Regions from separate parts of the Pseudomonas sp. PGPR40 genome, predicted to be linked through region 2. Evidence: riboswitches for the same ligand, from Rfam matches in the RefSeq annotation. Region 2 holds a riboswitch; the other holds the start of a gene.

Region 1 (3,404 bases), on a different contig from region 2:
AGCCAGCGCGGATGATCGAGGCCTTCGGCAAACGCCGTCACCTGAGTCCCCGCCGCGGCGACAGGTTTCGCCCCTTCAGGCCACCCGATCGCCGGGGCGATGTTCACCGTCGGGATCAGGGTTTTATTCGGCTCTGGCAACTTGGGCGAGGGACCTGTGCCATCCGAAACTTGCAAGGTGGAGGTTTCACCACAGGCGGCGAGCCCTCCGGCGAGCGCGATGATGAAAACGAGCTGGGGTTTGCGCATTACTGATCTTCCCTATGAATGCATTGACGTAATCATAGAGAAGCGTAGACGCTCGATGGTTCAACCGGTCAGCCGCGGGCTTCCTTGAATAGCACGGCGATGCCGGGGTGATAGTTTCCGGCTTCGTTGCGCAACTTGCGGTAGGCATACGGGAAATACCAGGCTACGGCGCAGCAGTGTTCCTTCTGCAGGTCATCGACCATGTCCTGAAGTTCTTCGGGTGTAGCGCTCTGCTGAGCTTTTTGCGGCGCAACGAACAGGCAACCGAGTTTCAGGTCGCTGGCGTAGCTGATCCGCTTCGCGTCGCTGGTGATGTCCGCCAGTGCGTGGGTCAGGTTCAGGCTATTGACCCGCGGCCAGCGCTGGGTGGCCTGGAGATACGCGCGCTCTTCGCTGCTGGCGATAAACAGATCGGCGCGGGCGTTGCGTTCACCTTCTTCGTTCTGCTTGCGCGTCGGCGTTTGTTGCAAGGTGACCATTTCCGCCATCCAGGCCGCGGCGGAGAGCAGGCCGAGGTTGGCTTTTTCGTCGTACCAATAAGGTGTGTCGTTATCGCCGCGCACGGTGTTGTAGCGGTCGATACAGTCAAACCAGCGTTCCAGCACCGGTCGCAGGAATTCCAGCTTCGGATTGCTGATGATCATGCCTTGCATGTGGCTCACCCTTGTTATTGTGTTGTCAGGTTGTGGCTCTTTGATATCACTGCTGGCAGTGTGGCACAAGATTGGCGTCAGTTAATTGATCGATGGCAGTTATTCGCTCAGCGGCGCCCCGGCTTTAATTGACGCTCCACCCCCAACCCTCTAACCTTCGCGGCTTGTTTCAGGTGCTCTGTGGCGGTGGCCGACAGAGTGAAACAGGGAAGCCGGTGAGTGAATCTCTTCACCCGAAGAATGATCACGATCCCGGCGCTGCCCCCGCAACGGTAAATGAGTGAAGATTGCGCCTTGAGCCACTGTGTCGAACTGACATGGGAAGGCGCGCAGTCAGGCGTAAGCCGCTCATGAGCCCGGAGACCGGCCTGATCCATTCAGCGGCATCACGGTGGGCGATGCCAGGCTTTTTGCCGTCTATTCTTGTGCCTGCCCGCCGTTATCCAGCCTCAACGGAGAGCTCCCCCATGACTGATACCCCTGATCGTGACGAACGCCATCTGGCACGCATGCTGCGCAAAAAAGCCGTGATCGATGAACGCATCGCCAACTCGCCGAATGAATGCGGCCTGCTGCTGGTGCTGAGCGGCAATGGCAAAGGCAAGAGCAGTTCGGCGTTCGGTATGCTCGCACGATCAATGGGTCACGGCATGCAATGCGGCGTGGTGCAGTTCATCAAGGGGCGCACCAGCACCGGCGAGGAGCTGTTCTTCCGGCGCTTCCCGGAGCAGGTGCGTTTTCATGTGATGGGCGAGGGCTTTACCTGGGAAACCCAGGACCGCCAGCGCGACATCGCCGCCGCCGAAGCTGCCTGGGCGGTGTCCCGCGAATTGCTGCGCGATCCGGCCATTGGCCTCGTGGTGCTCGATGAATTGAACATCGCCCTCAAGCACGGCTACCTCGATCTCGATCAGGTGCTCAGCGACTTGCAGGCGCGTCCGCCGATGCAGCATGTGGTGGTCACCGGTCGTGGCGCCAAACAAGAGATGATCGAGCTGGCCGACACCGTCACTGAAATGGGCATGATCAAGCACGCCTTCCAGGCCGGAATCAAAGCGCAAAAAGGCGTCGAGTTGTGAACTGCACTTTATGAATAGCCATCGTCAATGCCCGGCGGTACTGATCGCCGCGCCGGCCTCCGGTCAGGGCAAGACCACCGTTACCGCCGCGCTCGCTCGTTTGCATCGCAATCGGGGGCGCAAAGTTCGCGTGTTCAAATGCGGCCCGGATTTTCTCGACCCGATGATTCTCGAGCGCGCCAGCGGTGCACCGGTCTATCAACTCGACATGTGGATGGTCGGCGAGCAAGAAAGTCGGCGTCTATTGTGGGAGGCCGCTGGCGAAGCCGATCTGATCCTCATCGAAGGTGTCATGGGGTTGTTTGACGGTACGCCATCCAGCGCCGATCTGGCGCGGCACTTCGGTGTGCCGGTGCTCGGCGTGATCGACGGCACCGCCATGGCGCAGACGTTTGGCGCGCTGGCCCTGGGCCTTGCGCGCTATCAGGCGGATTTACCGTTTGCCGGTGTGCTGGCCAACCGGGTCGGCACTGTGCGTCATGCGCAGTTGCTCGAAGGCAGCCTGACTGAAGGCTTGCGCTGGTACGGCGCATTGTCCCGGGAAACCGGCATCGAATTGCCAAGTCGGCATCTCGGTCTGGTTCAGGCCAGTGAATTGAATGATCTCGACCTGCGCCTCGATGCCGCGGCCGAGTCACTGGCCAGCAGTTGCGACGTCGCGCTACCGCCGGCCGTGGAATTCGCCGCGCCTGAAATGATCGCAGCCGAACCGTTGCTGGCCGGTGTGCGGATTGCCGTGGCCCGGGATGAAGCTTTCGCGTTTACCTATGGCGCAAGCCTGGATCTGTTGCGGGCCATGGGCGCCGAATTGTCTTTCTTCTCGCCGATCCGCGACACCGAATTGCCAGAAGCAGACAGCCTTTATCTGCCGGGCGGTTACCCCGAATTGCACCATGTGGCGTTGTCACAAAACACGTCGATGCTGACGGCGATCCGCGCTCACCACGCGGCGGGTAAACCGTTACTCGCCGAATGTGGCGGCATGCTGTATCTGCTGGATTCCTTGACCGATGTCGAGGGCACTCGCGCTGAACTGGTCGGCTTGCTGGCCGGTGATGCGGTGATGCAGAAGCGTCTTGCCGCGTTGGCCTTGCAGGCGGTCGAATTGCCGGAAGGTTTGTTGCGTGGGCACACCTATCACCACTCGTTGACCAGCACTGAACTTGAGCCGATTGCTCGTGGCTTGAGCCCGAATGGTGGGCGAGGGGCGGAGGCGGTTTATCGCGAGGGACGGATGACGGCTTCTTATGTGCATTTTTATTTTCCGTCCAATCCATCGGCGATTGCCACGCTGTTTGTGCCTGACCCTGAGGCCGCCTTCGCGAGCAAGCCCGCTCCCACAGGGGAACGCATTTCAAATGTGGGAGCGGGCTTGCTCGCGAAGAGGCCATGACAGACAACGCATTCAGCCAGGCCGAACGCGA
Region 2 (3,404 bases):
AGCGCGGCACTTTCCGCTACGCCATAACAGCCAGTGCGTTCGAACGCGATGTCTGAGTGGTGGCTGAGTTGCGGTTGATAGGCCGCCAACTGTTCGCTACTGAAGTACGTCAAGGGCAATGCCAACTGTTCGGCCAGTTCGATCAGCCCAGGTTCTTCGCGCTTGAGGTCGATGCTGGCCAAGGCCTTGATCTCATGAAGCTCGATTTGATGGGCTTGTAACGCCTGATCGAGTAGCGCCCGCAGCGTGCTGACGGGGCAGCCGCGCTGGCAACCCAGGCCGACCACCAGGGTCGGCGCTGCGCTGACGTCCGTCATGCGGAGTATTGGCCATCGCTTTTGCGGCGGAACAACCAGGCGCTGATCAGGCCCAGGGCCAGCCAGAACGCCATGTTGGTCAGCTGCGAAGCGATTTTGAATTGTGTTTCCAGGGCTTGCGGAGCGAGCATCGAATGGACTTCCGGTTGCGGCGCACCGATCACATGAGGCACGGCCAGAATCGCCACGCCGAGGATCTTCATCAGCCAGTGGCTGCTGAACACGATCAGCGCGATGCCGACAGCGGTGGATGCGGCAGTGCCAATCCACCAGACCTGCCGTTGCGCCAGATCCGCCGCGGCAGTGCCCGGCAGCTCAGGTGGCAGGCCGAGGGTTGGCGCCAGCACGAACGTCGCATAACCGGCCAGACCCCAGAGCAGACCTTGGGAGGTACGGCGTGGAGCGCGCAAGGTGTAGAGACCTGCCAGCATCAGGGCGAAACCGACCGCTACCACCAGATTGCCGCCGGTGGTCGACAGCACGCGCTGCCAGCCATCTTCCGGCTCCCAGGCTTCGGCATCATGGGTATGAGCGGTGACAGCGCCCGCGGCGTGCTCGTGGATTTCAACAGCGGCCGGTTCGGATTTTTCGTAAGTCTCGGCCTGCAAGATCAGCGGCGCCACCCAGAAGCTTTGCAGCAGGGTCAATAGCAGGGCGGCCAGCAGCCCGGTGAAACCTGCGGTTTGCGCAATACGCTTGATCATGTCAGCAGGTCTCAATGGCACGGAAAGGCGGAACTGTGACGGGTATCGTGCGCGGCATTGTGTACCGCTTCGATGTGCGAAAAACCGGCGAAATACACAAGGCTAGCGCCAAGGATCGACGCACAAAAAGCGGCGGTCAGGCGTTGGCTCAAGGTTGAAGTGGTGCTGGCGGTGCTATTGGCGGTACTGCTGATGATCGACATGGCGCTTCCCTCTGGTCTGTCAGCGGGTGAATAGAGCGCATGAAAACCTCCGCACGCCGGGCACGCAGAGATTTCGAACAGCGCCCGCCCACCGCGGATTTGTTATTCAGTGAACGTAAAAGTCACTTTGTGTTGCGGGCCGGTCTCCGGGCTCGCGAGGGGCAGGGCTTGCGCCGACACCTGCAAGCATCACCTTCCCATGCCCTATGCGGGCACAGTGGATCTGACGCTTCACTCGCTTACCGTTGCGGGGGCAGCACCGGAATGACATGGCTTTAGAGTAAAGCACATGATTCACCGGTTTCCCGTTTCACCCTGTGAAGGGCACCCGTAACAAGGCGTGTAGGAGAGCATGGGCGGGGGTTGGGCGTCAATTGGCAGGGGTTCTCAACTCGATACCGAGGCGTTTCCATTGATCGTTCCCACGCTCTGCGTGGGAATGCCTCAACGGACGCTCCGCGTTCGGCTCTGAATGGGACGCAGAGCGTCCCGGGCTGCATTCCCACGCAGAGCGTGGGAACGATCAAGATAAATTGTGGGCGACCACGTTCTGTAGGAGCGAGGCTTGCCCGCGAAGGGGCCGGTCGGGGTGCCACAAGACATTGACCCGCCCCGACACGATGCGTAGCCTTGCGCTTTCGAGGTTCTTCGGTGTTTGCCGAAGCTAAGAAGGGAACGCGGTCGATGCCGCGGCTGCCCCCGCAACTGTGAACGGTGATGTTCGCTGCCACGCCACTGCAAGCCCTGATCCATCAGGTTCGCGGGAAGGCGCAGCAAACGCCAGTCGAACGATTGGCACACCGTCAGCCAGGAGACCTGCCTCGACACAGATTCTCACTTTCAACCGGGCGGGGTGATCCGGTGGCGAAACTCTTGCGCGCGCGCACCTGCCGCAGCGATTGTCGTCCCGTATGCCCGCCACCTTGCCAAAGGGCATCCGATGAAAACACTGGCCAAACTCCCCGTCACCATCGTTACCGGCTTCCTCGGCTCGGGCAAAACCACCTTGCTGCGCCACATGCTCGACAACGCCCAGGGCCGCCGTATCGCGGTGATCGTCAACGAGTTCGGCGAGCTGGGCATCGACGGTGAAATCCTCAAGCAGTGCTCGATCGGTTGCACCGAAGAAGAAGCCAACGGTCGCGTCTACGAACTGGCCAACGGCTGCCTGTGCTGCACCGTTCAGGAAGAATTCTTCCCGGTGATGCGCGAACTGGTCGCGCGTCGTGGCGACCTTGACCACATTCTCATCGAAACTTCGGGCCTGGCCCTGCCAAAGCCTTTGGTTCAAGCCTTCCAATGGCCAGAAATCCGCAGCGCCTGCACCGTCGACGCGGTGATCACCGTGGTCGACAGCCCGGCCGTCGCCGCTGGCACCTTCGCTGCGTTCCCGGATCAGGTCGACGCCATGCGCAAACTCGACCCGAACCTGGACCATGAATCACCGCTGCACGAACTGTTCGCCGACCAACTGGCCAGCGCCGACCTGGTGATCCTCAACAAGGCCGACCTGATCAGCCCTGAAGACCTGGCCCGTGTGCGCCTGGAAGTCGCCGAAGAACTGCCGCCAGCGGTGAAAGTCATCGAAGCCAGCAGCGGTCGTCTGCCACTGGACGTGCTGATCGGCCTCGGTGCCGGTTCGGAAGAACACATCGACAGCCGCCACAGCCATCACGATCATCACCATGAAGGTGAAGACGACCATGACCATGACGCGTTCGATTCCATCTCTATCGAGCTGCCGCAAGCCGACGAAAGCCTGCTGATGGATGCGCTGACTCAATTGGTAGTTCAGCACGGCATTCTTCGGGTGAAAGGTTTTGCAGCGGTGCCGAACAAGCCGATGCGTCTGCTGATCCAGGGCGTGGGCACGCGCTTCGACAAGCACTTCGACCGTCAGTGGGGCGCTGAAGAGGCGCGCACTACCCGTCTGGTATTGATCGGTCAGGATCTGGATGCCACTACGCTCGAAGCGCAATTGCGCGCTGCGCTCAGCGTTTAATCCATGCACCTGCTCAGGACCCAGCCCGGCGGTTTCGTGTCGGATGACAACATTGCCGACCTTGGACAAACCCCCGCCGAACTGGTGATCCTGTGCAGCGGCGATTCCAGCCTGGCGTTGCTCGCCGAAGCGGCGCAGCAGTTGCCCGACGATTACCCGAGCCTGCGCCTGGCCAACC

What was found. Region 2 has a riboswitch for cobalamin ahead of MEB48_RS11445 (CbtB domain-containing protein). Riboswitches for the same ligand answer to the same signal wherever they lie in the genome.
Region 1: linked by a shared signal. The riboswitch ahead of cobO (cob(I)yrinic acid a,c-diamide adenosyltransferase) and the one ahead of MEB48_RS11445 (CbtB domain-containing protein) in region 2 are both predicted to bind cobalamin.

The regions. Positions count from the first base shown of each region.
Region 1 covers NZ_JAKLSP010000005.1:31,216-34,619, reverse strand. Annotated here, with positions in the region: gene MEB48_RS06185 (PQQ-dependent sugar dehydrogenase) at 1-248, opposite strand, end outside; gene MEB48_RS06180 (hypothetical protein) at 317-901, opposite strand; cobalamin riboswitch at 1,056-1,287, shown strand; gene cobO (cob(I)yrinic acid a,c-diamide adenosyltransferase) at 1,369-1,980, shown strand; gene MEB48_RS06170 (cobyrinate a,c-diamide synthase) at 1,991-3,373, shown strand; gene bluB (5,6-dimethylbenzimidazole synthase) at 3,370-3,404, shown strand, end outside.
Region 2 covers NZ_JAKLSP010000011.1:15,919-19,322, reverse strand. Annotated here, with positions in the region: gene MEB48_RS11455 (cobalamin biosynthesis protein) at 1-317, opposite strand, end outside; gene MEB48_RS11450 (CbtA family protein) at 314-1,021, opposite strand; gene MEB48_RS11445 (CbtB domain-containing protein) at 1,033-1,224, opposite strand; cobalamin riboswitch at 1,345-1,571, opposite strand; cobalamin riboswitch at 1,849-2,062, shown strand; gene cobW (cobalamin biosynthesis protein CobW) at 2,165-3,226, shown strand; gene cobN (cobaltochelatase subunit CobN) at 3,230-3,404, shown strand, end outside.